4 regions of the Streptomyces sp. NPDC101219 genome follow, and region 3 is predicted to be linked to each of the others. Evidence: riboswitches for the same ligand, from Rfam matches in the RefSeq annotation. Region 3 holds a riboswitch; each other region holds the start of a gene.
The links. Region 3 has a riboswitch for cobalamin ahead of ACIRPP_RS09995 (acyl-CoA thioesterase). Riboswitches for the same ligand answer to the same signal wherever they lie in the genome.
Positions count from the first base shown of each region.

Region 1 (7,242 bases), on a different contig from region 3:
CGCATCGGACGGCTGCCGCGGCCGGGGCGGCGGCCCGCCGCCCGCCGCCCGCGGGGAGGACGGGGTCCCGGCGCAACGGAAAAGGTGTCGCGGGTGCAGGAGTGGATCACTACCCTCGGCGAAGCCGGGGTCCGGTCCAGGACCGCGGACCTCCTGCGGGGACGCACGGAGGGTCGTCGGACTGAGAGTGGGTCGCACTGTGGCGTGTCGTATCAGTGAACTGGTGTTGGGTTGCCGCGATCCCGAGGCGCTCGCCCGCTTCTGGTGCGAGGTGCTGGACTTCGTGATCCTCGACCGGGAGGACGACGGAACGCTGGAGATCGGACCCCGCGAGGGCTTCGGCGGCGCGCAGCCGACGATCATCCTCAGCCGCCGCGACGAACCGGAGAAGGGCAAGTCGCGCCTGCACATCGACGTCAACCCCACCGACCGTGACCAGGACGCGGAGTTGGAGCGTCTGCTGGCGCTGGGCGCGCGCCGGGCCGACATCGGTCAGACCGGCGACGAGCAGTGGCACGTCCTGTCCGACCCGGAGGGCAACGAGTTCTGCCTGCTGAAGGCACGCCTGAAAGCTCTCTGACCCGAGGCTCCGCACCCGGGGACCCGAGGCCGCCCCGGGCCCTGTGACCGGAGGTCCCGGCCGTCGCCGACGGCACGGGCAGGTCAGTTGGCCGGCGCCGGGGGGACGGCCTTGGGCTCGGGTGCCCCGTCCTCACCGAGCCAGCGGGCCAGTTTTCCGCGCCGGCCGATGGCCCGCAGGCGCCGCTCCGCGGCGTCCCGGGTGTCGGGGGTGGTGATGAGCAGCAGTTCGTCGCCCGCCCGCAGCACGGTGTCCCGGTCGGGCACGAGCGATGTGCCGCCGCGGACGATGAGGGTGATGACGGTCGGACGCGGCAGCCTCAGCTCGAACACCGCGACGCCGTGCAGCCGGGAGCCCTCCGGGATGGCGACGGTGAGCAGATCGGCGTCCAGGACGTCGAGGGGCGCCGTCTCCACCTGGATCTCGCGCAGCGCTCCCGCGCGGACCAGGTGCAGGTGCCGGGCGACGGTCGGCAGGGTGGGGCCCTGGATGAGTGTGAACAGGATGACGAGCAGGAACACGATGTTGAGCACGTCCCGGGCCCCGTCGATCCCGGCGACGATGGGGAACGTGGTCAGCACGATGGGCACCGCGCCGCGCAGCCCGGCCCAGGAGATGAACGTCTGCTCGCGCCAGGGGATCGGGAACGGCAGGAGGCAGAGCGCGACGGAGATCGGGCGGGCGACGAACAGCAGCACCGACCCGACGACGAGGGCCGGGACGATCGCGGACGGCAGCTCGCTGGGATCGACCAGCAGGCCGAGCATGACGAACAGGCCGATCTGCGCCAGCCAGCCGACACCCTCGGCGAAGGACCGCGTGGCCGCCCGGTGCGGCAGCTGGGCGTTGCCCAGGACCAGCCCCGACAGGTAGGCGGCGATGATGCCGCTCGCGTTGACCGCGCCGGCCGCGGCGAAGGCGATGACGCCGAAGCCGACCGTGGCCAGCGGGTACAGACCCGTGGCGGGCAGGGCGATGTGGCGCAGCGCGGCCGCCCCCAGCCGGCCGATCAGCACACCGAGCAGGCCGCCGACGGCGAGCTGGTAGAGCAGGTTGAGGCCGAGCAGCCACGGGCTGCTCGGGTCGGTTTCCATGGTGGAGAACACCAGGACCAGGATGATCGTCGGGGCGTCGTTGAAGCCGGACTCGGACTCCACCAGGCCGGTGAGCTTCTGCGGCAGGGGCAGGGCGCGCAGCACGGCGAACACGGCGGCCGCGTCGGTGGAGGAGACGATCGCCGCCAGCAGCAGCGCCAACTGCCACTCCATGCCGAGCAGCCAGTGGGCGCCGGCCGCGGTCACCACGACGGACAGGCCCACGCCCACGGTGGCGAGCACGCCGGCCGGGGCCAGTTGGCGCCGGACGTCCTCCCACCGGGTGCTCAGACCGCCCTCGACGAGGATGAGACCCAGTGCCGCGGTCCCGAGGGCCTGGGCCAGTTGAGCGTTGTCGAACTCCAGACCGGCTCCGTCCTCGCCCGCGATCACCCCGACCGCGAGGAAGAGCAGCAGGCTGGGCAGGCCGATGCGGTGGGCGGTGTGGGCGGCGACGATGCTGACCAGCAGCACGGCACCGCCGACGAGCAGGGCCAGGTACATCTCGGACAGCGTCATGGGGCGTTCCCCGTGCCGTCACCCGCCGTGCGGCGGCCGCAGCGGTCCGGGAACCGGAGGGCAGGACCGCGCGCCCCGGATCTCCCGGGCGGGGGCGGGGACAGCCCGAGGCCCAGCGACCAGGGCCGCACCGGCGCCGAGAGGGAGGACACGGGTCTTGGGCGACGGCCTCCGGCCGCGTCCGGGCGGTACGCCCTCTTCCCCATACGGGGGCGCCGGTCGTCACGGTCGGCGGTGGGGGCCATCTGCTCTCCTCGCGCGGTGGGACAACACAATCACACCAGGGGCGAAGTAGCGTAGACCACGCATAACCGGCTGCGACAGCGTCGGCGGCGAGTCGGCGACCCCCCGTCCCAGGGCGGCTGAACTGCCGGAACAGGCCGACGGACGGCTCCGCCCGGCGCTCCGCCGGGAAGCCGGCCCGGAGAGTCCCCTACCGCCGCGGGGCAGGGGGCGCCCGGACACCGCGGGCCGGCCGGTGGAATGATGACCGGCGACAGGGCGACGGCGGCCCGAGGAAGCCGGTGCGAATCCGGCGCGGTCCCGCCACTGTGATCGGTGAGCGGATCCCCGACAGGCCACTGCCCCGCGAGGGGTGGGAAGGCCGGGATCAGCTACGACCCGAGAGCCAGGAGACTCACGTCGTCGCCTCCTCACAGGACACCGGGGCGGATCTCCCCGGAGAGGGGTGGTTCGGCGTGCCCGAACAGAAGGAAGACGACAGGACGACGGGGGAATCCGTCGGCGGCGTGCCGTGCCGGATCGTCGTGTGCCGGGACTGCTGCTGCGGCACGGCGAAGGTGGCCGGGGACCACGCGGCGCAGACCGCGCGCCTGCGGGCCGAGGCGCCCGTGCGGGTGTCGGACTGCCTGGACGTGTGCGACCAGGCGAACGTCGTCGTGGTGCGGCCCTCCTCCGCGGGGCGTGCCGCCGGAGCCCGGCCGGTGTGGCTGGGGCTGGTCAACGACCCGGCGGCTACCGAGGACATCGCCGCCTGGGTACGGGCCGGCGGCCCGGGCATCGCCCCCCTGCCGGACATCCTGGACCTGTACACGTTCACCCCGCCGCGCCGCCGCACGGCTCCGTGACCGGTGACTGACCCGGGGGCCGGACGCCGCCGAACAGGGCGTCACGTCTGAGGCAGAACGCGCACGACAGCCAAGCCGCCCCCTCGTGACCGGGGGGCGCGCCCGTGAACTGTGTGGTCCGCCACCGCTGACCGCCGGTCCCCAGGTCATCGGCATGGTGGCCGCGCACATGGCAGTCGGTCGCGTGACCCGCGGTCGCGTCCGCGGGGCACGCCTCCGTGCCTGGTCGGCAACCACATGCCCTCCGGGCGGAAGGTGTAGCAGGCAGCCATACCGATGCGTTCCGGTGCGTCCTTAGAGTCGCCCCATCGATGACAGGGCCACGGCGCCGGGTCTTCACGACCCGCGGCGCCCCGGCTGTTCGGGGGGCGGGACGCACCCCTGACGGAGAGGGACCGTATGGGGCTGGACAAGGCCGTCGACAGCGCGGACGAGGCGGTGGCCGACGTCGCGGAAGGCGCGTCGCTCGCGGTCGGCGGGTTCGGGTTGTGCGGCATACCGAGTGCGCTGATCGCCGCGCTGCTGGACAGGGAGGTGGGCGGCTTCGACGTCGTCTCCAACAACTGCGGGGTGGACGACTGGGGGCTCGGACTGCTGTTGCGGGCCGGCCGGATCGCCCGTATGACCAGCTCGTACGTGGGGGAGAACAAGGAGTTCGCCCGCCAGTACCTCAGCGGTGAACTGGAGGTGGAACTGGTGCCGCAGGGGACGCTGGCGGAGCGCCTGCGGGCGGGTGGCGCGGGCATCCCCGGGTTCTACACGCCCGCCGGGGCCGGCACCCAGGTCGGGCAGGGCGGGCTGCCCTGGCGGTACGGACCGGACGGGCAGGTCGCGGTCGCGTCGCCCGCGAAGGAGACCCGGGTCTTCGACGGCCGGGAGCACCTGCTGGAGGAGGGCATCACCACCGACTTCGCCCTCGTGCGGGCAGCCGTCGGGGACCGCCACGGCAACCTGGTGTTCCACTCCTCGGCCCGCAACTTCAACCCGCTCGCCGCGATGGCCGGCCGCGTCACCGTTGCCGAGGTGGAGCACCTGGTGGAGCCGGGCGAACTGGACCCGGACGAGGTGCACCTGCCCGGCATCTTCGTGCAGCGGGTGGTCCGGGTCCTCCCCGACGACCCGGCAGCCGTCCGGCGGATCGAACGGCGCTGCGTGCGCAGCAGCCAGGAAGGCGGTGCCTGACATGGCGCTCACCCGAGAGCAGATGGCGGCCCGGGCCGCACGCGAACTGGTGGACGGGACGTACGTCAACCTCGGCATCGGCCTGCCCACGCTGATCCCGAACCACCTGCCGCCGGGAGTCGAGGTCGTGCTGCAGTCCGAGAACGGCATCCTCGGCGTCGGCCCCTACCCGCGCGAGGACGAGCTCGACACGGACCTGATCAACGCGGGCAAGGAGACGGTCACGGTCCTGCCGGGGGCGTCGTTCTTCGACTCCGCGCTGTCCTTCGGCATGATCCGCGGCGGGCACATCGACGCCGCCGTGCTGGGGGCCATGCAGGTGTCGTCCTCCGGGGACCTGGCGAACTGGATGATCCCGGGGAAGATGGTCAAGGGCATGGGCGGCGCCATGGACCTGGTGCACGGTGCGCGCCGCGTCATCGTCCTGATGGAGCACACGGCCAAGGACGGCAGCCCCAAGCTGGTCGCGCGGTGCGACCTGCCCCTGACCGGAACGGGCGTCGTGCAGCGCGTCATCACCGACCTCGCGGTCGTCGACGTCACCCCGGACGGGTTCGCGCTCGTCGAACTCGCCCCCGGCGTCGGTGTCGACGAGGTGCGGGCGGCCACCGGCGCCGACCTGCTCGTACCCGCCGGACTGGAGACCCCGGCCGGCGTCTGACTAGCAGACAGGCCCCGGCGGCACAACCGGTCCGGGTCCACACCGTCACCGGCCGGATGTGGTGGCGGCTTCCATACCGTTGCGTGTTGAACGACCCCTACGGTGCCGGACACCGGGCCGCTCCGACCGACCCACGCCCGAGGAGCGGCCCGGCATCCCCAGCACCGAGGAGCCGCCATGCCCACACCCTTCAGCGGAGCGGACGCCCCACCGTCCTCCCGCCCGACCCCACCCCCTACCGGCCCGTCACCGCGGCCGCACCGCACCTGGCGGGAGCGACTGCCCCGTCTCGTGGCCGTCGTCGTCCTGGCCCTCGCGGCCGCCCTGACCGGACCGGCCCCCACGGCCCAGGCCGCGGTCGGACTGACCAAGGTCACCTCGTTCGGCGCCAATCCGGGGGCGCTGAACATGTACGTCTACCGGCCCGCCTCCCTGCCGGCCGATCCGGCGGTCGTGTTCGCCCTGCACGGCTGCGGCCAGAACGCCCAGCTGTACGCCGACAACTCCGGCCTGCCCGAGATCGCCGACCGGCACGGCTTCCTCGTGGTGTTCGCCGAGACCACGAGCGCGAACAACGGCAGCAAGTGCTTCAACTTCTTCCAGCCCGCGGACAACCGCCGGGGCCAGGGCGAAGCCGCGTCCATCCGGCAGATGGCCGCCCACACCGTCTCCGCCTACGGCGCCGACCCCGACCGGACCTACGTCACCGGCCTGTCCGCCGGCGGCGCCATGACATCGGTCGTGCTCGCCACCTACCCGGACGTCTTCCGGGCCGGCGCGGTCGTCGCCGGACTGCCCTACGGGTGCGCCGACGACACCATGGGCGCCTTCACCTGCATGAACCCCGGCGTCGACCGGACCCCCGCCCAGTGGGCCCAGCGGGTCCGTGACGCGTACCCCTCGTGGTCCGGCCCCTGGCCGCGGGTGGCCGTATGGCACGGCGACCGGGACACCACGGTCGTGCCGCGCAACGCCCAGGAGATCCGCGACCAGTGGACGGCGCTCCACGGGCTGTCCACAACGCCGACCCGCACGTCCACCATCGGCCCCAACTCCACCCGGCACGAGGAACACGTGGCGGCCGACGGCACCGTGGCCGTCGAGGTGAACCTCGTCCCGGGCATGGCACACGCCACCCCCGTCGATCCGGGCACCGGACCGGAGCAGTGCGGCAGCACGGGCACCGCCCACTTCGCGAAGTCGATCTGCTCCAGCCACTGGATCGCCCGGTTCTTCGGCCTGGACGGCTCCGACCCCGAGCCCGAAGGGCTGCCCGCCCCCACCGGACTGGCCACCACCGGCGTCACCGACACGACGATCGGCCTGACCTGGGATCCGGTGGAAGGTGCCGCCGACTACACCGTCTACCGCGACGGCGCCCCGGTCGCCACGGTGGACGCCACGTCCCACACCGACACCGGCCTCACCGCGGGCGCATCCCACACGTACGCGGTCGCCGCCCGGGACGCCGACGGCACGCCGGGCCGCCGGTCCGCCCCGCTCACCGCACGTACCACCGGTGCGGCCGCGGCCTGCTGGACGGCCAGCAACTACGCCCACGTCCAGGCGGGCCGCGCCACGACCCGCGGCGGCTACACCTACGCCAAGGGCTCCGACCAGAACATGGGCCTGTACAACATCTTCGTGACCCACACCCTCAAGGAATCACCCGCGGGCCACTTCACCGTCGCCGACGGCACCTGCCCCTGACCCACCACGGTCACGGCCGCACGGGGACCGCCCCCGCGGCCGTGACCGGCCGTCCCGCCCCTCGCGACGGAGGAGTGGCCCAGGGCCGACAGGGCACGCGTCCCGCAGCACGCGGCGGAGAGGCCCGGCCCTCCCATGTCTCACCCGCCGCGCGGCCCGCCCGGCCCGGATCGGCCGGTCGCGGCGGGGCCCGGTCAGCCAGGAGGCCCCGCGCATTGTCTGCGACGATGGCGGTATGGACGTGCGCCGCAGGAATCATGTCAAGGTGACCGGGCGGGCCGGTGGACCGGTCGTGGTGCTGGCGCACGGCTTCGGATGCGACCAGAACATGTGGCGGCTCGTCGTCCCGCTGCTGGAGCCGGACTTCACCGTGGTCCTCTTCGACCACGTGGGGGCCGGGAACTCCGA
Region 1 is NZ_JBIWOK010000025.1:19,722-26,963, forward strand. Features, by position in the region: gene ACIRPP_RS31015 (VOC family protein) at 200-580, shown strand; gene ACIRPP_RS31020 (potassium/proton antiporter) at 664-2,193, opposite strand; cobalamin riboswitch at 2,708-2,832, shown strand; gene ACIRPP_RS31025 ((2Fe-2S) ferredoxin domain-containing protein) at 2,943-3,281, shown strand; gene ACIRPP_RS31030 (CoA transferase subunit A) at 3,681-4,463, shown strand; gene ACIRPP_RS31035 (CoA transferase subunit B) at 4,465-5,124, shown strand; gene ACIRPP_RS31040 (PHB depolymerase family esterase) at 5,302-6,834, shown strand; gene ACIRPP_RS31045 (alpha/beta fold hydrolase) at 7,070-7,242, shown strand, end outside.
Region 1: linked by a shared signal. The riboswitch ahead of ACIRPP_RS31025 ((2Fe-2S) ferredoxin domain-containing protein) and the one ahead of ACIRPP_RS09995 (acyl-CoA thioesterase) in region 3 are both predicted to bind cobalamin.

Region 2 (7,242 bases), on a different contig from region 3:
ACGGTGGTCGTCGACGAGGCCGCCGCGGCCAAACTGAAGCACGCCGACTACTTCCGGCACACCTTCGCCAACAAGCCGGACTGGCAGGGCATCTGATCCGGACCGGGCCGCACGGCGGTCCGGCCGGGGTCCGCCGGGGCCCCGGCCGGGCCCGTGGTGGCCTAGACCAGCATCCGGTCGCGGCGGTATACAGAAGGGATCACGGACCGTGCGGGGCGCATCCCCGCCCCCAGCCGTGCCACGATGTGAGCCGCGGCCGACGGGGATGTCGGTCGCTTCGGCACCGGTAGCCGGGAAGGCAGAGCATGAGCACCGACGTCAGCAGTGCGGAGAACGAGGGTGGGACTGCGGTCCGTACGGCGCGCGTGCCCAAGTACTACCGGCTGAAGAAGCACCTGCTCGACATGACCGAGACGGCGCCGCCCGGCACCGCGGTCCCGCCCGAGCGCACCCTGGCCGCCGAGTTCGACACCTCGCGCACCACCGTGCGCCAGGCGCTGCAGGAGCTGGTGGTCGAGGGCCGGCTGGAGCGGATCCAGGGCAAGGGCACCTTCGTCGCCAAGCCCAAGGTCTCGCAGGCGCTGCAGCTCACCTCTTACACCGAGGACATGCGCGCCCAGGGGCTGGAGCCCACCTCCCAGCTGCTGGACATCGGCTACATCACCGCCGACGACCGGCTCGCGGGGCTGCTCGACATCACGCCCGGCGGGCGGGTGCTGCGCATCGAGCGGCTGCGCATGGCCAACGGCGAGCCGATGGCCATCGAGACCACCCACCTGAGCGCCAAGCGCTTCCCGGCGCTGCGCCGCAGCCTGGCCAAGTACACCTCGCTGTACACCGCCCTCGCCGAGGTGTACGACGTCCACCTCGCGGAGGCCGAGGAGACCATCGAGACCTCGCTCGCCACCCCGCGCGAGGCCGGTCTGCTGGGCACCGACGTGGGCCTGCCGATGCTGATGCTCTCGCGGCACTCGCGGGACCGGGACGAGCAGCCCGTGGAGTGGGTGCGGTCGGTGTACCGGGGCGACCGGTACAAGTTCGTGGCCCGGCTCAAGCGCCCCCAGGAGTGAGCCCCGCCGGGCCCCGGGGAGCCTCACCGGGGTCACGGACGAAACCGGCGGAATCGGGTGGTTGACAGGGATTCCGTTGCTGTTGCCTTGCGTTTGGGCGGCGTTGGGATACCGCTGTCCGGACGGGGGTTACGGCTCCGTTACGCGCGCCCCTAGATTTCCTGCGCATCACGCCGGAGATCAGTGAGGGGACGGAACTGCCCGATGTCGAAAGCACCGGAAGAACCACCCGCGGAGCCCGTGGTGACGCCCGTCCGCGTCGTCATCGCCCTCTGCCTCAGCGCACCGTTCGTGGCCATGCTGTGGGTCGGGTCGTACGCGAAGACCGATCCCGTGTTCATCGGCATCCCGTTCTTCTACTGGTACCAGATGCTGTGGGTGGTCATCTCCACGGCGCTGACGATGACCGCGTACCAGCTGTGGAAGCGTGACCAGCGCGCCCGCCGCGCCCAGAGGGGCGGTGCGCAGCAGTGAACGACGGCGTGAACGGCGTGGCACTCGCCGTCTTCATCTTCTTCTTCGTCCTGGTCACGGCCATGGGATTCCTGGCCGCGCGCTGGCGCAAGGCCGAGAACGCGGACAACCTGGACGAGTGGGGTCTGGGCGGCCGGTCGTTCGGCACCTGGGTGACCTGGTTCCTGCTCGGCGGCGACCTGTACACCGCGTACACCTTCGTGGCCGTGCCCGCGGCGATCTACGCGGCCGGCGCGGCGGGCTTCTTCGCGGTGCCGTACACGATCCTGGTGTACCCGTTGATCTTCACCTTCCTGCCCCGGCTGTGGTCGGTGTCGCACAAGCACGGCTATGTGACGACGTCGGACTTCGTGCGCGGCCGGTTCGGCTCCAAGGGGCTGTCGCTGGCGGTCGCCGTGACCGGCATCCTGGCGACGATGCCGTACATCGCGCTCCAGCTGGTCGGCATCCAGGCCGTCCTCGACGTGATGGGCATCGGCGGCGGCGAGCACACCAACTGGTTCGTCAAGGACCTGCCGCTGCTGATCGCGTTCGGTGTCCTGGCGGCGTACACGTACTCGTCGGGGCTGCGGGCGCCCGCGCTGATCGCGTTCGTGAAGGACACGCTGATCTACCTCGTCATCGCGGTGGCGATCATCTACATCCCGATCAAGCTGGGCGGCTTCGACGAGATCTTCGCCAAGGCGGGCGCGGCCTTCGACGAGACCAACCCGGCGACGGGGGCCCCGCGCGGCGCGCTGGTGCCCGGGGACGCGGGTCAGTGGACGTACGCGACGCTGGCGCTGGGTTCGGCGCTCGCGCTGTTCATGTACCCGCACTCGATCACGGCGACGCTGTCCTCGCGCAGCCGTGAGGTGATCCGCCGCAACACCACGATCCTGCCCCTGTACTCGCTCATGCTGGGTCTGCTCGCGCTGCTCGGCTTCATGGCGATCGCGGCGGGCGTGTCCGTGCAGAACGGCCAGCTCGCGATCCCGCAGCTGTTCGAGGACATGTTCCCGGACTGGTTCGCGGGCGTGGCCTTCGCGGCCATCGGCATCGGGGCGCTGGTGCCGGCGGCGATCATGTCGATCGCGGCGGCGAACCTGTTCACCCGCAACATCTACAAGGACTTCATCCGGCCAGACGCGACACCGGCGCAGGAGACCAAGGTCTCCAAGATCGTGTCGCTGCTGGTGAAGGTGGGTGCGCTGGCCTTCGTCCTGACCATGGACAAGACGGTGGCGATCAACTTCCAGCTGCTGGGCGGCATCTGGATCCTGCAGACCTTCCCGGCGCTGGTGGGCGGCCTGTTCACCCGCTGGTTCCACCGCTGGGCGCTGCTCGGCGGCTGGGCGGTCGGCATGGTCTACGGCACGGTCGCCGCATACGGGGTGGCGTCGCCGACGCAGAAGCACTTCGGCGGCTCGGCGAAGGAGATCCCGGGCATCGGCGAGATCGGCTACATCGGTCTCACCGCGTTCGTGATCAACGTGCTGGTGACGGTGGTGCTGACGTTCGTCCTGCGGGCCGCCAAGGCGCCCGAGGGCATCGACGAGACGCAGCCGCAGGACTACACGGCGGACGCGGGCGACCCGGGCGTGAAGGTGGAGCTCCCGCCGGCGACGGCGGGCAGCGCGCACTGACGCCCCCGAGGGGCGAGGGGCGGCGGGCCGACGGCGGAAACCGGCGGCCCCCCGCCCCGTGCCGGGGCAGACTCGCCCCATGGACATCACCATCCGCCGCGCCCTGCCCGCCGAGTACGCGACGCTCGGCGCGCTCACCGCCCGCGCCTATCTCGACGACGGGCTCCTCGACTTCGGGGAGAGCGACGCGTACCTGGGCGAACTGAGGGATGTCGCGAAGCGGGCCGCGGCGGCCGAGGTGCTGGTCGCCGTGGAGGGCGATCCGCCGCCCGGCGGCCGGGTGCTGGGCGGGGTGACGTTCGTGCCGCACGGCGGGCCGATGGCGGACCTGGCCGGGGCCGGCGAGGCGGAGATCAGGATGCCGGCGGTCGACCGGGCCTCCCGGGGGCGGGGCGCCGGGGAGGCCCTGGTGCGGGCGTGCGTGGACCGGGCGCGGGCCCTGGAGGGCTGCGTGCGGGTCGTGCTGTCGAGCCAGACCAGCATGCGGGCGGCGCACCGGATCTACGAGCGACTGGGCTTCGTCCGCGCCCCGCACCGGGACTGGAACCCGCTCCCGCACGTGGACGACCTCAGGCTGCTGTCCTACGAGCTGACGCTCTGACACCGGCGCTCCGGCACCGGGCGCGCCACAAGATATGGGGCTGTCCGCAACGCCCGGCACAAGATGTATGCTCATGCTCGTTGTCGCCGCAGGGGAATCCGGTGCGAATCCGGAACTGTCCCGCAACGGTGTACTTGTGCGTGTTCGCGTCCCCACGCGTCCCCGCACGGGCTTCAGTCCGAGGACCTGCCGACAGTGCGCCCGGCCGTCCGGCCCGGGTGCTCCGACGTCCGGGCCTCGCGGAATGGGCCGGTGGACGCACGACGCCGTGCGCGTCCCGTGCTGCCCCCTGCCCTCGACGAGGCCCCGTGCCGAGCGAGGGAGAGCCCCACGTGACCATCGCGCCAGCGGATCCGGTCTCAGCCAGCGACGTACCCCCCAAGGGCGACGGCCCGGGTGCCGCGCTGCTGCGCACCCTGACCGTGCTGACCGCCGACCTCACCGACGCCGACCCCGGCCGGGTGGCCGCCGCCGCCCTGCGCGGCCGGTCCGCGCGGGCGGACGAGGCGGAGCTGCGGGAGCTGGCCACCGAGGCCGCCGCCGGGCTCATCTCCGAGGACCCCGCCTACTCCCGCCTCGCCGCCCGGCTGCTGACCCTCGCCATCCGCGAGGAGGCCGCCTCGCAGGGCGTCACTTCCTTCACCTCGTCCGTGGCCACCGGTCACCGCGAGGGCCTCGTCGCCGACCGCACGGCCGCGTTCGTGCGCCGGCACGGGGACCGGCTGGACGCCCTGGTCGACACCGCGGCCGACGACCGCTTCGGCTACTTCGGGCTGCGCACCCTGCACAGCCGCTACCTGCTGCGTCACCCGATCACCCGCAAGGCCGTCGAGACCCCGCAGCACTTCCTGCTGCGCGTCGCCTCCGGGCTCGCCGAGGACGACAGCGCCCGGTCGGTGGACGAGGTGGCCGCGCTGTACGGGCTGATGAGCCGCCTGGACTACCTGCCGTCCTCCCCCACCCTCTTCAACTCCGGTACGCGGCACCCGCAGATGTCGTCCTGCTACCTGCTGGACTCCCCGCGGGACGAGCTGGACTCGATCTACGAGCGCTACCACCAGGTGGCCCGCCTCTCCAAGCACGCGGGCGGCATCGGCCTGGCCTACTCCCGCATCCGCGCCCGGGGTTCGCTGATCCGCGGCACCAACGGGCACTCCAACGGCATCGTCCCGTTCCTGAAGACGCTGGACGCCTCGGTCGCCGCGGTGAACCAGGGCGGGCGGCGCAAGGGCGCGGCGGCGGTCTACCTGGAGACCTGGCACGCGGACGTCGAGGAGTTCCTGGAGCTGCGCGACAACACCGGTGAGGACGCCCGCCGTACGCACAACCTGAATCTGGCGCACTGGGTGCCGGACGAGTTCATGCGCCGTGTGGACGCCGACGCCCCGTGGTCGCTGTTCTCCCCGGCGGACGTGCCGGAACTGGTGGACCTGTGGGGCGAGGAGTTCGACGTCGCCTACCGGGCGGCCGAGGCGAAGGGCCTGGCCCGCAGGACGCTGCCCGCGCGGGAGCTGTACGGCCGGATGATGCGCACCCTTGCGCAGACCGGCAACGGCTGGATGACCTTCAAGGACGCGGCCAACCGCACCGCCAACCAGACGGCCACGCCCGGACACGTCATCCACTCGTCCAACCTGTGCACGGAGATCCTGGAGGTCACCGACGACGGGGAGACGGCAGTCTGCAACCTGGGGTCGGTCAACCTGGGCGCGTTCGTCGACCCGGAGGCGGGCGACCTGGACTGGGAGCGGCTGGACGCGACCGTGCGCACGGCCGTCACGTTCCTGGACCGGGTGGTGGACATCAACTTCTACCCGACCGAGCAGGCGGAGCGTTCCAACGCCCGCTGGCGGCCGGTGGGACTGGGGGCCATGGGCCTCCAGGACGTGTTCTTCCAGCTCCGGCTGCCCTTCGACTCCCCCGAGGCGCGGGCGCTGTCCACCCGGATCGCCGAGCGGATCATGCTGGCCGCCTACGAGACGTCCGCGGACCTCGCGGAGCGCAACGGCCCGCTGCCGGCCTGGGAGCACACCCGGACCGCCCGCGGCGTGCTGCACCCCGACCACTACGCGACGGACCTCGCGTGGCCCGAGCGGTGGGCGGCGCTGCGCGAGCGGATCGCGCGGACCGGGATGCGCAACGCGCTGCTGCTGGCGATCGCGCCGACGGCCACCATCGCCTCGATCGCGGGCGTCTACGAGTGCATCGAGCCGCAGGTGTCCAACCTGTTCAAGCGCGAGACGCTGTCGGGTGAGTTCCTCCAGGTCAACTCCTACCTGGTGGACGACCTGAAGCGGCTCGGCGTGTGGGACGCGCGCACGCGTGAGGCGCTGCGCGAGGCGGGCGGCTCGGTGCAGGGCTTCGCCTGGATCCCCGAGGAGGTGCGCCGTCTGTACCGCACGGCGTGGGAGATCCCGCAGCGCGGACTGATCGACATGGCCGCCGCGCGCACCCCGTTCCTGGACCAGTCGCAGTCGCTGAACCTGTTCCTGGAGACGCCGACCATCGGGAAGCTGTCCTCGATGTACGCGTACGCCTGGAAGCAGGGGCTGAAGACCACGTACTACCTGCGGTCGCGTCCGGCGACCCGCATCGCCCGCGCCGCCCGGGCCCAGAGCCCGGCGGCCGTCCCCGTCCCGCAGGCGGCGCCCGACGACGCCGTCGCCTGCTCCCTGGAAAACCCCGAGTCCTGCGAGGCCTGCCAGTGATGACCAGCCCCACCCGTACCCAGAACCTGCTCGACCCGGGCTTCGAACTGACGCTGCGCCCCATGCGCTACCCCGATTTCTACGAGCGCTACCGGGACGCCATCAAGAACACCTGGCACGTGGAGGAGGTCGACCTCCACTCCGACGTGGCCGACCTGGCGAAGCTCAGCCCGTCCGAGCAGCACCTCATCGGACGGCTGGTGGCGTTCTTCGCCACCGGTGACTCGATCGTCGCGAACAACCTGGTGCTGACTCTGTACAAGCACATCAACTCCCCCGAGGCCCGGCTGTACCTGTCCCGGCAGCTGTTCGAGGAGGCGGTGCACGTCCAGTTCTATCTGACCCTGCTGGACACGTACCTGCCCGACCCGGAGGACCGGGCGGCCGCCTTCGCCGCGGTGGAGAACATCCCGTCCATCCGGGAGAAGGCCGCGTTCTGCTTCCGGTGGATGGACTCGGTGGAGAAGCTGGACCGGTTGGAGAGCCGGGCGGACCGCCGGCGGTTCCTGCTGAACCTGATCTGCTTCGCGGCCTGCATCGAGGGCCTGTTCTTCTACGGCGCCTTCGCCTACGTGTACTGGTTCCGCAGCCGCGGCCTGCTGCATGGCCTGGCGACCGGGACCAACTGGGTGTTCCGCGACGAGACGATGCACATGTCCTTCGCCTTCGACGTGGTCGACACCGTGCGCAAGGAGGAGCCGGAGCTGTTCGACGAGCAGCTGGGGCAGCAGGTGACGGACATGCTGCGGGAGGCGGTCGAGGCG
Region 2 is NZ_JBIWOK010000006.1:204,603-211,844, reverse strand. Features, by position in the region: gene nagB (glucosamine-6-phosphate deaminase) at 1-96, shown strand, start outside; gene ACIRPP_RS13965 (GntR family transcriptional regulator) at 306-1,070, shown strand; gene ACIRPP_RS13960 (DUF3311 domain-containing protein) at 1,275-1,544, shown strand; gene mctP (monocarboxylate uptake permease MctP) at 1,541-3,169, shown strand; gene ACIRPP_RS13950 (GNAT family N-acetyltransferase) at 3,249-3,770, shown strand; cobalamin riboswitch at 3,831-3,979, shown strand; gene ACIRPP_RS13945 (ribonucleoside-diphosphate reductase subunit alpha) at 4,103-6,478, shown strand; gene ACIRPP_RS13940 (ribonucleotide-diphosphate reductase subunit beta) at 6,478-7,242, shown strand, end outside.
Region 2: linked by a shared signal. The riboswitch ahead of ACIRPP_RS13945 (ribonucleoside-diphosphate reductase subunit alpha) and the one ahead of ACIRPP_RS09995 (acyl-CoA thioesterase) in region 3 are both predicted to bind cobalamin.

Region 3 (7,242 bases):
CGACGACAGCACGCAGGAGTGGCCCCAGATCAACTGGGAGACCGTCGCCGACCGCGATCCCGACGTGCTCGTCATCGGCGACCTCACGCGCAAGTCGCAGACCGCCGAGTCGGCCGCGAAGAAGATCGCGTTCCTGCAGTCGAACCCGGCGACGAAGAACATGAAGGCGGTGAAGGAGAAGCGGTACGTCGTGCTCAGCGGGCAGGCCATGAACCCGACGATCCGTACCGTCGAGGGCGTGGAGAAGGTCGCCGCGGCGCTGCGCGAGTACGGGCTCGCCGGATGAGAACCGCCCTGCGGTCCTCCCCGGTCCGCCCCATGCGGGGTGCCGTCCGGGTGGTGCGCGTCGTCGCCGGCCTGGGCGCCGGGCTGGCGGTGCTCACCGCGTCCGTCGCCGTGGCCATCACCATCGGTCCGGCGGACATCGCGGTGGGCGACGTGTGGTCGGTGATCGCCTCCCACCTGGGCTGGGGTTCGACGGATCTCACGCCGATCCGCGAGGGCATCGTGTGGAACCTGCGGCTGCCTCGCACCCTGCTCGCCGCGGTGTGCGGGGCCGGACTCGCCGTGTGCGGCGCGGTGATGCAGTCCCTGCTGCGCAACCCCCTCGCCGATCCCTTCGTCCTGGGCGTCTCCTCCGGTGCGTCGACCGGCGCCGTCGCCGTGATCGTCCTCGGCGCCGGCGGCGGCGTCCTGACCGTCTCCGGCGGCGCCTTCGTGGGCGCCCTGAGCTCGTTCGCTCTGGTGCTGCTCCTCAGCCACACCCTCGGCGGGACGACCGACCGGGTGGTCCTGTCCGGGGTGGCCGCGATGCAGTTGTTCTCCGCCTTGACCTCGTTCGTCGTGACGACGGCGGCCGACGCGGAGACCACCCGGGGCGTGCTGTTCTGGATGCTCGGCTCGCTCAGCGGGGCCGGCTGGACCGAAGTGGGGCTCTGCGCGGCCGTCCTGGCGCTCGCCCTCGTGCTGTGCCTCGGCTACGCACGCACCCTGGACGCCTTCGCCTTCGGCCAGAACGCCGCGGCCACGCTCGGGGTGTCCGTCGCCCGGACCCGGTTGGTGCTGCTGTGCGTGACCGCGCTGCTGACCGCCGCGCTGGTCAGCTCGGCGGGGGCGATCGGCTTCGTCGGCCTGGTCCTGCCGCACGCCGCCCGCGCCCTCGTCGGCCCGGGGCACGCCAGGCTGCTGCCGGTCACCGCGCTCGCCGGGGCGGTGTTCCTGGTCTGGGCCGACACCCTGGCCCGTACCGTCCTCGACCCCCAGGAGGTGCCGGTGGGCGTGGTCACCTCACTCGTCGGTGTTCCGGCGTTCGTCCTGGTCCTGTACCGCACGAGGAGGATGCGATGACGACCGGCACCGAGCGGCGGGACGCCGGTACCCGGCCGCCCGGCCGTGGACAGGCACCCGCCGGGCCGCACACCCTCGCTGCCGACCGCGTGAGCCGCACCCTCGACGGGCGGCTGATCGTCGACGGTGTGAGCCTCACCCCCCGGCCCGGCTCCGTGACCGGGGTGCTCGGCCCCAACGGCTCCGGCAAGTCGACGCTGCTGCGGCTGCTGTCCGGCGTCCTCGCCCCCGCCTCCGGCATCGTCACCCTCGACGGGCGTCCCCTCGGCGACTGGGGCCGCCGCGCCGTGGCCAGGCGCGTTGCCGTCGTCGAGCAGCACTCCGACACCCTCGTCGAGCTGACCGTTCTCGACGTCGTACGCCTCGGCCGCATCCCGCACCGACGCGCTTGGACCCCCGCCACCGCGGCCGACGAGGAAGCCGTGCGCAGCGCCCTTGAGCGCACCGGCCTCACCGGCCGCGCGGACCAGCCCTGGCACACGCTCTCCGGCGGCGAGCGCCAGCGCGTGCAGATCGCCCGCGCCCTGGCCCAGGAACCGCGCGAGTTGCTCCTGGACGAACCCACCAACCACCTCGACATCCAGCACCAGCTCGACTTGTTGAAGCTGATCGTCGAACTCCCCGTCACCAGCGTCGTCGCCCTGCACGACCTGAACCTGGCGGCCATGTACTGCGACCAGGTCGTCGTCCTCAGGGGCGGCCGGGTGGTCGCTGCCGGAACCCCGGGCGACACATTGACCGAGCCCTTGATCGCCGACGTGTACGGCGTACGCACCGAGGTCACCCGCTCCGGCCCGGGCGACCGGCCGCACATCCGCTTCCTGGGCACGGTGGCAGCGAACTGAGGGCGGCCCCAGGCCCCGAACGACGAGACGCGGCCCGTAGGATCGCGCGCGCAGCTGGTTCGCCCCGCCCTCCCCCATAGCCCTGAAGGCATGGGGCCCCCACGGCAGGGCGTCGTGAGAGGGAACCCGGTGGGACACCGGGACTGCCCCGCAGCGGTGAGCGGAAACGACCGCCGTCATACGCACTGGGTCCGACGTACCGGGCCTGGGAAGCGACGGCCGGCAGGAGCCTCGTACGACGAGACGTGCCCGCGAGTCCGAAGACCTGCCACCTGCCCGCGCACCCGTACTCGCATGCGGTTCCGCCCTTGTCCCGACTCGCGAAGGAGAGTTGACGTGGCCGACCGACATGCCACCCTGCCCACCGACACGAAGCACCCGGCCGCATCACGGGTGACGCTCGCGCACATCATGAGCGAACACGACACCAACCTGTACGGCACCATCCACGGCGGAGTGGTGATGAAGCTGATCGACGACGCAGCTGCGGCTGCCGCCGGACGACACGCCCACGGGCCCCCGGTGACCGCCTCTGTCGACGGGATGGCGTTCCTGGCCCCGGTACGTGCCGGCGATCTACTCACGGTGCACGCCGAGCTCGAACGCGCGGGAAGGACATCCCCATCGTGTTGTCAAGCCGCAACCGTGACGGGAGGTGAACTTTGATGGCACTGACCGTCACGGATCATGGCCCACAGGACGTTGAGGCGACGGCGTGCGAGCGCGAGCAGGGCCTGCTTGTGTCCCCTCCCCTCGCTCCGCTTGCGCCGGTAGTACGTCTTGGAGGCCGGGCAGGCCGGCCATCGCCGAGAGGTACATGGCCCACAACAGTCCGCGATGGTAGCGGCGGGGTCTGCGCAGGTTGCCGCCGACGCGGCCGGAGTCACGGGGCTGCGGAGCCAGAACGGCGAAACCCGCCAGGCGGTCGGCGCTGCCGAAGACGTCCATGTCTCCGCCGTGGTTGAGGTCGACCGCCCAGAGCACGTCGGTGGATATCGCCAGGACATCGCCAATGAGTTCCAGCAGTTCAGACCCGTCGTTCTGGACGCGGCGGGACAGCAGCCGGTCGCCGTCCGTGTTGATCACCAACACGGTCACCTCCGCCGGCTCGTCGTCACGTCAACCCAGCGGACGACCTCGCCGACGTTGGCCTATGCAGCGATCGAGTCACGTCTCCCAATGGGCGGTCGAGTCGTCGCGGGGCCCGGGGCGGCCATGTCTATCGAACCCGGAGCAGTTCAGTGAGCCTGGACCCCACCGGCAAGGACCAGGCCCGCTGGACCATGCCCTGGAAGACCGCCCTGAACGCCTTCGACATCACCTTCGACGGCCGCCTCTCCGCAGCCCGTCAGTCCCCCCAACCGCCCTGGTTGCACCGCTCGTTTCAGACCCCGGTGAGGGCCAGGAGGATCTGGCGGGAACTGAACCGTCAGGGCCACGAGGTAGCCCGCTGCACCGTCGAACGCCTCATGCGCGAGACCGGGATCACCGGCGCCGTGCACCCGGTCTTCATATCCCTTGGTGACATACGCAGGTTTCACTGGATCTCGGGGAAGTGACAAGCCGCCTTACGCATTCCCGAGCCGACAACCTGCAGAGAAGGCTGTTCGGTGCGGCAGACCGGCTGTGCCTTCGGGCAACGTGGGTGGAAGCTGCAGCCCGTCGGGGGCGCGGCCGGACTGGGCGGGTCGCCCAGAAGAATGATCCTCTCTCTACGACGCTCCTGTGCGGGATCGGGCAGCGGTACAGCCGAGAGCAGCGCACGGGTGTAGGGATGGGCCGCCGCAGTGTAAACCTCGTGCTTGTCACCGATCTCGACGATACGACCGAGGTACATCACCGCCACCCGGTCGCATACCCGCTTGACGACAGACAGATCGTGCGCGATGAAGAGGAAGGCCAGGTCGAGCTCGCGTTGAAGACGTTCCATCAGGTTGACCACTTGGGCTTGCACGGAGACGTCGAGCGCCGAGACGGGTTCGTCGGCGATGACGAGGCGGGGTCCGGTGGCCAGGGCTCGCGCGATGCCGACGCGTTGCGCCTGGCCTCCGGAGAACTGGTGCGGGTAACGGTCCAGATGTTCATCGCCGAGGCCCACCATCGCCAGCAGTTCCGCGGCCCTCAGCCGTGCGGCCCGTGCGGAGGAGCCCTGGACCAGCAAGGGTTCGGCGATGATACGGGCGATGGTCTGCCGGGGGTTGAGGGAGGCATAGGGGTCTTGAAAAATGATCTGCAGACGCCGGCGTACAGGCCTCAGTTCACGCGATGAGGCGTGTGTGATGTCCCGCCCCTCGAACTCGACTGTGCCGGCAGTGGGTTCCAGGAGACGCACAAGCATGCGTCCGGTAGTGGACTTCCCGCATCCGGACTCACCGACCAGGCCGAGCGTTTCGCCCCTCGCCAGGTCGAGGTCCACCCCGTCCACTGCTCGGACCGGAGCGGCGGCCCGGCCCCGGACGCGGCGGCCCGGGAAGGCTTTGGTCAGCCCGCGGACGGACATCAGGGGCGTCTCGACGGCAGCGGTCCGTTCCTCTGGACTCTGGGAGTCTCGTCGAGCATGGATCATCGGGTCTTCTCCTCCTGATCGTCTTCGCTGTGAGGCAGGGCGGGTCGGGGCCTCACGGCGGGGAGCAAGGGCAGGTGGCAGGACACCGATCGGCCGGAAGAGTGCTTCTGTGGCCGGGGCCGTTCCCCTGTGCAGCGGGCGCGGACCAGTTCTTCAGCTCTTTCTGCCTGAGGGCAACGAGGGGCGAAGGGACAGCCGGATATCGGGGCGGCAAGTGAGGGCGGACTGCCGGGGATGACGCGTAGCGGTGCATCATCGGGATCGTCCAGGCGCGGCAAGGATTCCAGCAAGCCGCGGGTATAGGGATGGGCAGGTCGCAGGAAGAGGTCATCGACCGGAGCTTGTTCAGCGGCCCGGCCGCCGTACATGACGAGCACGTCGTTGGCGACACGCGCCACCACGCCCAGGTCGTGGGTGATCATCAGGACGCCCAGCCGCCTCTCCTGCTGCACTCTTGCGATGAGTTCGAGGATCTGAGCCTGGACGGTGACGTCGAGCGCGGTGGTGGGTTCGTCGGCGATGAGCAGGTCCGGTTCGCAGGACAGGGCCATGGCAATCATGGCGCGCTGGCGCATGCCGCCGGAGAACTGGTGAGGGTACTCACCTGCCCTGCGGGCAGGCTCGGGTATGCCGACCTCACCGAGCATGTCCACAGCTTGTCGGCGAGCGGCTCGCCTGCGGGTGCCGAAGTGGTGCCGATGGGCCTCGGCGATCTGTTCGCCGACTGTGTAGGCGGGGTGCAGCGCGGACAGAGGGTCCTGGAAGACCATGGCCATCTTCCGCCCTCGCAGCCGGCTGAACTGATGATCAGTGAGAGGAAGCAGTTCCTGTCCGGCCAAGGTGATCGATCCACTGACCTGTGCCCGTTGGTGCAGGCCCATAACGGCCAGTGAGGTGACCGACTTACCGGAGCCGGACTCTCCCACGAGGCCCAGGGTGCGGCCCGCTTCGACAGTGAAAGAGACCCCATCGACTGCCTGGACCGTGCCGGCGGGGGTGTCGAAGGCGACCTTCAGGTCACGCACGCGCAGCAAGGGCACGCCGGGCTCAGTGGTGGACGGCATCATTTCCTCACCCTGGGGTCGATGACGGCGTACAGCAGGTCAATGACGACGTTGGCTGCCACGATGAAGAACGCGGCCAGGAGGGTGACGCCCAGGACAACGGGCTGATCGGAGCGCTGCAGAGCATCGTAGAAGAGGCGGCCGACGCCGGGGATGCCGAAGATGGACTCGGTGATGACGGCACCGGCGAGCAGGGCTCCGAGATCCATGCCGAAGATGGTGATCACCGGCATCATGGCGGAGCGCAGGCCGTGTTTGATCACTACGACGCGGCGTGGCATGCCCTTTGCCCGGGCAGTGCGGATGTACGGCTGTGTCATGGCCTCGATCATGGAGCTGCGGCTCTGGCGGGCGTACATCGCTGCGTAGAGGAGGGCCAGGGCGGTCCAGGGGAGCAGAAGGTTGGCCGCCCATCCGAACGGGTCGCTGCTTATCGGGATGTACGTGGGATACGGCAGGAGCCCTCCGATCCGGACCAGCCCGTAGATGAGCATGACCGCGGTGAAGTAGACGGGGAGGGAGGCGGTGGCCACGGCGCCTACCATCAGCGTCCGGTCGAGCAGTCCGCCTTTTTTGAGTGCGGCGGTCACCCCTGCGCCCAGTCCCAGGACGAGCCACATGCAGGCGGCGCCGAAAGCCAGGGAGGCGGAGACGGGGAGACGGTCCATCAGCAGGCTCCACACCGGCAGGGCGTTTTCGTAGGAGTAGCCCAGGCACGGGAAACCGCAGTGGATGGTGTGAGGGCCGCTGCCCAGGTCCCGGCCGGCGAAGATGCCGGTGAGGTAGTCACCGAACTGACGCCAGACGGGCTGATCGAGTCCCATGAAGTGACGTACCTCTGCGAGTCGTTCGGGACTGCATGTCTTGCCGCAGGCGGCAGCGGCGGGGTCGGCTGGGAGGAGATAGAAGATGACGAAGGTGACTGCGCAGATGGCGAGCAGCACCCCAGCCACGCCAAGAGCCCTGCGCGCCAGGTAGACGATCATTGCCGGCCTCCCTGGGGGTCGAGGATGTCGCGCAGTCCGTCGCCGAGCACGGTGAAGGCGAGGACGGCGAGAAAGAGGAAGGCGCTGGGGACGAGGAAGTACATCGGGTCCGTCTCGTAGTATGCGACGGCCTCGGCGATCATCTGGCCCCAAGATGACGTGGGTGGGCGTACTCCTACACCGAGGAAGCTGAGGGCCGCCTCGGTGCTGATCATGCCGGGGATCAGGAGGGTGGTGTAGGCGATGATGGGGCCGGCGATGTTGGGCAGCACCTGCCGGGTGAGGATGCGCCATGAGCCGGATCCGCAGGCGCGCGCGGCTTCGACGTACTCGCGGTGGCGCAGGGCCAGGGCTTCGCCGCGCACCACCCGAGCGATGCCGGGCCATCCGAAGACGCCGATGACGACTGTCATCAGTACGACACGGTTGACGTC
Region 3 is NZ_JBIWOK010000004.1:285,501-292,742, forward strand. Features, by position in the region: gene ACIRPP_RS09980 (ABC transporter substrate-binding protein) at 1-286, shown strand, start outside; gene ACIRPP_RS09985 (iron ABC transporter permease) at 319-1,347, shown strand; gene ACIRPP_RS09990 (ABC transporter ATP-binding protein) at 1,344-2,192, shown strand; cobalamin riboswitch at 2,310-2,459, shown strand; partial or broken gene ACIRPP_RS09995 (acyl-CoA thioesterase) at 2,604-2,813, shown strand; partial or broken gene ACIRPP_RS10000 (transposase) at 2,825-3,149, opposite strand; partial or broken gene ACIRPP_RS10005 (IS3 family transposase) at 3,593-3,691, shown strand; gene ACIRPP_RS10010 (ABC transporter ATP-binding protein) at 3,730-4,758, opposite strand; gene ACIRPP_RS10015 (ABC transporter ATP-binding protein) at 4,755-5,822, opposite strand; gene ACIRPP_RS10020 (ABC transporter permease) at 5,822-6,808, opposite strand; gene ACIRPP_RS10025 (ABC transporter permease) at 6,805-7,242, opposite strand, start outside.

Region 4 (7,242 bases), 120 kb from region 3:
GGACGGCGCCGACCGCGTCAACCTCGTGCTGGCCGTGCTGCGCGCCCGCCAGATCTGGGGCGGCACCACCGCCCTGCCCGGCCTGCGCGAAGCCCTCGGCCTCGACGAGTCCGCCGCCACCCGCACCACCGCCGACGCCGCGGAGGAGGAGGCCCGCGCCCTGGTCCAGGCGATGGACGACGCCGGCTGGGACCCCGCGGCCGTCCCCGCCGACCGTGGTGAACAGGTCGCCGCGATCCTGGAGTTCGCCGCCCGCGAGGTCGTGCCCCGGCTGGCCGCCACCACCGCCGAACTCGACCACGCGGTGCACGCCCTGAACGGCGGCTTCGTCCCGGCGGGCCCCTCCGGCTCCCCGCTGCGCGGCCTGGTCAACGTGCTGCCGACCGGCCGCAACTTCTACTCCGTCGACCCCAAGGCCGTCCCCTCCCGGCTCGCCTGGGAGACCGGCCAGGCCCTCGCCGACAGCCTCCTTCAGCGCTACCGCGCTGACCACGGCGACTGGCCCACCTCCGTCGGCCTGTCCCTGTGGGGCACCAGCGCCATGCGCACCGCCGGTGACGACGTCGCCGAGGCCCTCGCCCTGCTCGGCGTCCGCCCCGTCTGGGACGAGGCGTCCCGCCGCGTCACCGGCCTCGAAGCCATTCCCCACGAGGAGCTGGGCCGCCCCCGCATCGACGTCACCCTGCGCATCTCCGGCTTCTTCCGCGACGCCTTCCCGCACACCGTCGGCCTCCTCGACGACGCGGTCCGCCTCGCGGCCGGTCTGGACGAACCCGCCCACGTCAACCACGTCCGCGCGCACGTGCAGCAGGACCTCGCCGCTCACGGTGACGAGCGCCGCGCCACCACCCGCATCTTCGGCTCCCGCCCCGGTACCTACGGCGCCGGACTGCTCCAGCTCATCGACTCCCGCGACTGGCGCACCGACGCCGACCTCGCCGAGGTCTACACCGTGTGGGGCGGCTACGCCTACGGCCGCGAACTCGACGGCCGCCCCGCCCGGGACGAGATGGAGACGGCGTACCGCCGGATCGCCGTCGCCGCCAAGAACACCGACACCCGCGAACACGACATCGCCGACTCCGACGACTACTTCCAGTACCACGGCGGCATGGTCGCCACCGTCCGCGCCCTGCGCGGCACCGCCCCCGAGGCGTACATCGGCGACTCCACCCGCCCCGAGACGGTCCGCACCCGCACCCTCGTCGAGGAGACCTCCCGCGTCTTCCGCGCCCGGGTCGTCAACCCCAAGTGGATCGAGGCGATGCGCCGCCACGGCTACAAGGGCGCCTTCGAACTGGCCGCCACCGTGGACTACCTCTTCGGCTACGACGCCACGACCGGCGTCCTCGCCGACTGGATGTACGACAAGCTCACCGAGACCTATGTCCTGGACCCCGCCAACCGGGAGTTCCTCCAGCAGGCCAACCCGTGGGCCCTGCACGGCATCGCCGAACGGCTGCTGGAGGCCGAGTCGCGCGGCATGTGGGAGAAGCCGGACCCTGCGGTGCTCCAGCAGCTGCGGCAGGTGTTCCTGGAGACGGAGGGCGAACTGGAGGGCGACGACTGAACGCCGTCCCCCGGTCCGCCCCCGTCCCGTCTCCTGCGGTCAGGCACGCTCCGGGGCGTTCGCCCCGGAAGGCGCGCGGCCCGGCAGGAAGGTCACGTGCGGCGCCCCCGTCCCCGGATGGACACCGACGTCCGCCGCGACCCCGTACACCTCGGCCAGCAGCCCGGGGGTGAGCACCTCCGCGGGCGTCCCGGAGGCCACGACCTCGCCGTCGTACAGCACGTGGAGACGGTCGCAGTAGTAGGCGGCCAGATTCAGGTCGTGCAGCGCGAGCAGCACCGTCGCGGGCAGCCGCCGCAGAGCACCCAGGATGTCCAACTGGTGCCGGATGTCGAGGTGGTTGGTGGGTTCGTCGAGGACCAGCAGCGCGGGCCGCTGGGCGAGGGCGCGGGCGATGAGCACCCGCTGGCGTTCACCGCCGGACAGCCGGTCGAACGGGCGGTCCGCGAGGTGACGGGCCCCGACCGCCGTCAGGGCCTCGCCGATCAGCGCCGCGTCCTCGGCGGTGTCGCCGTCGAGGAGCCGTTTGTGCGGGGTGCGGCCCATGGCGACGACCTCCCGGACCCTCAGGTCGAAGTCCGCGCCCGCGTCCTGCACCACCGCCGCGACGGTCCGGGCCAGCCGCCGCACCGGCAGCGACCAGGCGTCGGCGCCGTCGACCCGGACCCGGCCGGAGTCCGGCCGCAGCACCCGGTAGACGGCCCGCAACAGGGTCGACTTGCCGCTGCCGTTGGGCCCGACCAGCCCGATGGTCTCGCCCGGGCGGGCGGTCAGGGACACGCCCCGCACCAGGCGCCGTGCGCCCGCGGACAGTGTGACGTCCTCCACGGCGAGGGCGGCGGCACCCGCGCCGTCGCCGCCCGGGGCGTCGGTGCCGGTGGCCGTCGGGTCCGTCATGCCCGTCCCCCTTCCGTGCCGCGCCGGGCGTCCCGGCGCATCAGCCACAGGAAGAACGGCCCCCCGCACAGCGCGGTGAGCACCCCGACGGGGATCTCCATGGGTGCCGCGACGACACGGGCGCCGATGTCCGCCCAGATCAGGAACACCGCCCCGCCGAGCGCGGCCGTCGGCAGCACCCGGCGGTGGTCGGAGCCCACCAGCAGCCGCACGATGTGGGGCATCATCAGGCCGACGAAGCCGATCGGCCCGGCCGCCGCCACCAGCACCCCGGTGACGAGGGAGACCAGCACGAACAGGCGGGCCCGGAACCGTGCCACGTCCAGCCCCATCGTCGTCGCCGCCTCCTCGCCGGCCAGCAGCAGGTTGAGGTTGCGGGCCTGCGCCAGCAGGACACCGACGCCCACGGCCAGGGACAGCACGGGCAGCCACAAGGTGTCCCAGCCGACGCCGCCGAGCCCGCCGAGGGTCCAGGCGAGGACCGCGCGGGCCTCGTTGCCCCGGTCGGTGGTCAGCAGCAGCAGGTTCAGCAGCGCGGTCAGCACCGCGGCGACCGCCACCCCGGACAGCACCAGCCGGGCCGAGGTGATCCGGCCGCCGGTGCGGGCCGTGGCGTAGACGACGACCAGCGCGCCGATCGCCCCCGCGAACGCGGCGACCGACAACGACACCGCCCCGAACACGCTCACCCCGAACACGATCACAGCGACCGCCCCCAGCGACGCCCCGGAGGACACTCCCAGCAGGTAGGGCTCGGCGAGCGGATTGCGCAGCAGGGCCTGCAGGGCGGCTCCGACGACGGCCAGCCCGGCACCGGTCACCGCGCCGAGCAGCACCCGGGGCGCCCGGACGTCCAGCACGATCGTCTCGCGCGCCCGCGACCAACCGGGCTCGGCCCACTCCACGCCCCACGCGTGGGTGACGATGCCCCACACCTGGCCGGGCGGCACCCGCACCGACCCGATCGCCAGCCCCGCCGTGGCGGACGCCACGAGCAGGGCGGCGAGGACCAGCAGGACCGCGGCCAGGCGCACGCGGCCCGGCGCGGTGGCCCTCCCGGACACGACCGCGTCAGTGCCGGTGCGGCTCACCGGAAGCTCTCGGGGTGCAGCCCGCGCGCCAGGTCGCCCACCGCGTGGGCGGACCGCACCCCGACCAGGGTGGCCGTCAACGGCAGCACGACGAACCGTTTGTTGCGGATCGCCGGCACGTCCTTCAGGGCGGGCTGCGCGAGCAGGAACTTCTTCTTCTCCTCGACGCTCCCGGCCCCGGCGTAGTCGTACACGGCGATCACCTCGGGGCGGCGCTCGACGACCTGCTCCCAGGACACGTCACCGAAGACGTCGTCGAGGTCGGCGAACACGTTCTCCCCGCCCGCCAGCCGGATCAGCTCCGTGCCCAGGCTCTTGCCGCCCGCGGTGAACGGCGCCTTGTCGCCGCTGTCGTACACGAACACGGGCACCCGCCGCTCGCCCTCGACCGCCTTCACCGCCTTCCCGACCCGGCCCCGCAGATCGGCGACCAGTTCATCCGCCCGCTCGGACACCCCGAAGACGCGGCCGACGGTGCGGATCTCGTCGTAGGTGTCCCGCATCGTCACCCGCTTCTTCCCGCAGTACTCGCGGTTGAGGTGGGTGTCGACCCCGGCGTCCGCGAACGCCTCCCGGGAACGCCCCTGCTTCTCGTCGAAGGCGCTGCCGTACCCGCCGTAGACGAGGTCGGGCTCCACATCGAGCACCTTCTCGAACGACGGTTCCCGCTCGGCCAGTTCGGGGACGGCTTCGAAGTCCGCCTTCAGCTCCGGCAGGACCTCGGAGTCGGGGAAGGCGGTGCCGACCATGCGGTCCTTCAGACCGAGCGCCAGCAGCAGTTCCGCCGGATGCTGGTGGATGGTGACGACCCGGGACGGGGGCCGCTCGTACGTCGTCCGCACACCGCAGTTGTCGACGGTGACGGGAAAGCCCTTCGGCACCGGGGCACTTGCCTTGGCCGCACCGGCGGTCCCGCCGCCGGACGCACCGCAGCCGGCGGTCAGCAGCACCGCCGACAGGGCGACGGCGACCGTCCGGAGACGGGGCGGGCGAAGGGACCGCGACGCCACGGACGGACGGGGCGACCGGCGCGTGCGGGCCTGGGTGAACCGCGTGCGGGCAGGGGTGAACAAGGGGGACACGTGAGCCTCCTGGAGTCCGCGCTCCTCGGGACGGGCCCGCGACAGGCCAGTGTCCTGACTCCCGGATCGCTGTTCCCCCTCGCCTTCCCACGCGGCGCGCAGTGGCATCGAACAGGGGTGCACTCCCCGGTCACAGTGGCGGGACCGTGCCGGATTCGCACCGGCTTCCTGTCTCCCGTCGCGGCGATGACCCGTCGATCCTACTGGCTCCGCGGAGGCTCCCGCTCCCGGCGACGACGGGTGAGCGGCCCGAGGAAGCGGGCCCCCGGCCCGCGCTCGTGCCGGCCCCGCGCCGGTGCCTCAGGTGCCGTCGATCTTCTCCAGCAGCGTCCGGGCCTCGACCGTGCGGCGGTGGTCCGGGCCGAAGGAGGCCAGGCAGGCATCGTGCGCGGCTGCGGCCCGCTGACGGGCCTCGGGGGCGCGCCCCAGCCCCGACAGGGCGTTGGCGAAGGCCAGGTCGACGGCGCCGGTGTCCGGGAGGCGCTGGTGTCCGGGCAGGCCGCGGTACAGCTTGTCGGCGGTCCGCGCCTCGGTGAGGGCGTCGTCGTGGCGGCCCTGGCCGTTGAGGCTGCGCGCCAGGCCGAGCCGCAGGACCAGGGCCTGCCGGTCACGTTCCGGATGGGCGGCCAGGGCCTCGCGGGCGACGGTCTCGGCCTCCTGGTGCCGCCCCTGCGCGTTGAGGGCGAAGGCCAGCCCGTTGCGGGCGGCCGCCATCAGGCGGGGCGTCTCCGGGCCCGATTTCCGGCCCGCGGCTTCGACGACCGCCGCGCATTCCGCCTCGCACTCGGCGTGCCGGCCGAGCGAGGTCATCTGCTGGGCGCGGTCCGAGCGCAGCTTCAGGGTCAGCCAGTGATCCGCTCCGAAGAACCGGCCGAAGGCGGGCAGCGCTTCGTCGTAGGTGGCGAGCGCCTCGGCGTGCTTCCCCTGGGAGCCCGCCGCCAGGGCGGCGATGTTCAGCGCCACGGCCGCGTACTCGTCGTCGCGCGCCCGGGCCACGGCACGCGCCCCGGCCTCCGCCTCGGCGTAACGCCCGGCCTCGTACAGGGCCTTGGCCTCGCCCACGGGCGTACCCGCCATCGTCTCGGCGTCACTGCGGCGTCGTGCGCGGAACCATTTCATGACGAGCGAGCATACGGTGCGCGCAGCGGCAGTTCCGGCGCGCCCGGAGCCCGCCTGCTCACCTCCCGGGCAGGAACCGAGTTCCAGGTTTGCCGCTGCTCCCCTCACGCCCCCGCCGCCCCCCTCACGCCCCCGCCGGGCGGCCCGTGCTCTGCCGGACCACCAGGTGGGTGGCCAGCTCTATGCGCTGGGCGGCCTTGCCGGGGTCGCCCGGCTGGAGCAGCATGCGGGTGGCCTCCTCGGCCATGTGCTTCAGGGGCTGGTGGACGGTGGTGAGGGGCGGGCTGGACCACTGGGCCAGGGGGACGTCGTCGTAGCCGACCACCGACAGGTCCTCGGGGACGCGCAGGCCCTTGACGCGGGCGGCCTCCAGGACGCCGAGGGCCTGGAGGTCGCTGCCGGCGAAGACGGCCGTCGGCCGGTCGGGGCCCTCCAGCAGGGACATCGCGTGCTCGAAGCCGCCCTGCACGTGGAAGTCGCCGAAGCGGGTCAGGCGGGGGTCGGGTTCCAGGCCCGCCATGGCCATGGCCGAGCGGTAGCCGTCGAGGCGGGCGAGGGAGCAGAGCATGTCCTCGGGGCCGGTGACGATGGCGATGCGTTCGTGCCCCAGCTCGGTGAGGTGGCGGGTGGCGGCGAGTCCGCCGGCCCAGTTCGCGGAGCCGACCGAGGGCACGTCGGGGTCGGGGTCGCCCGCCGGGTCGATGACGACGAACGGGATGCCCGCGGCCCTGAGCCGGCGCTTGACGTCCTCCGGCAGGAGCGAGAAGACCAGGACGACGCCCAGGGGTCTGCGGCGCAGCACGCCGTCGAGCCACTCCGGTGCGGGGGCGTGCCGGGTGCCGCTCTCGGTGAGCACCACCGTCGCCCCGTTCCGGCGGGCGACGCCCTCCACCCCTCTGATCAGCTCCATCGCCCAGATGCTCTCCAGCTCGTGGAAGACGAGCTCGACGAGCGGGGAGCGGGGCGCGGACTGTGCGCGCCGACGGTAGCCGCGGTCCTGGAGCAGGCGTTCGACCCGGTCCCGGGTGGTCGGGGACACGTCCGATCGGCCGTTGAGGACCTTCGAAACTGTCGGCATCGACACGCCGGCCTCTTTCGCGACCGCCGCCAGCGTCACTCTGCCGCTCACCTCGTCGTCTTCGTGCATGACCGCAATATAGGCCACACGTGCTCGATAACGGTTTGGGTGAACGGGTGCATGACCGTTGACCGTTCACCAGGCCTGACCTACTGTCCCAGCGCATGGACTTTCGGCGAAGACGCCGAAACTTTCGAAAGGCGAACGATGAAGACACGCGCGCGCTTGCCCAGACTGGTCGCCTGCGGAGCGACGCTCGCCCTCGCGCTGGGGCTGACGGCCTGCGGTGGGGACAGCGGTGCCTCGGCGGACGGCGACAAGATCCATGTCCTGGTCTACGGGGACGCCACGAACAAGGTCGAGAAGCGGTTCGTCGACGAGTTCAACAAGACGTCCGACGTCAAG
Region 4 is NZ_JBIWOK010000004.1:401,790-409,031, reverse strand. Features, by position in the region: gene cobN (cobaltochelatase subunit CobN) at 1-1,570, shown strand, start outside; gene ACIRPP_RS10470 (ABC transporter ATP-binding protein) at 1,610-2,467, opposite strand; gene ACIRPP_RS10465 (FecCD family ABC transporter permease) at 2,464-3,558, opposite strand; gene ACIRPP_RS10460 (ABC transporter substrate-binding protein) at 3,555-4,568, opposite strand; cobalamin riboswitch at 4,682-4,835, opposite strand; gene ACIRPP_RS10455 (tetratricopeptide repeat protein) at 4,941-5,759, opposite strand; gene ACIRPP_RS10450 (LacI family DNA-binding transcriptional regulator) at 5,884-6,906, opposite strand; gene ACIRPP_RS10445 (ABC transporter substrate-binding protein) at 7,045-7,242, shown strand, end outside.
Region 4: linked by a shared signal. The riboswitch ahead of ACIRPP_RS10460 (ABC transporter substrate-binding protein) and the one ahead of ACIRPP_RS09995 (acyl-CoA thioesterase) in region 3 are both predicted to bind cobalamin.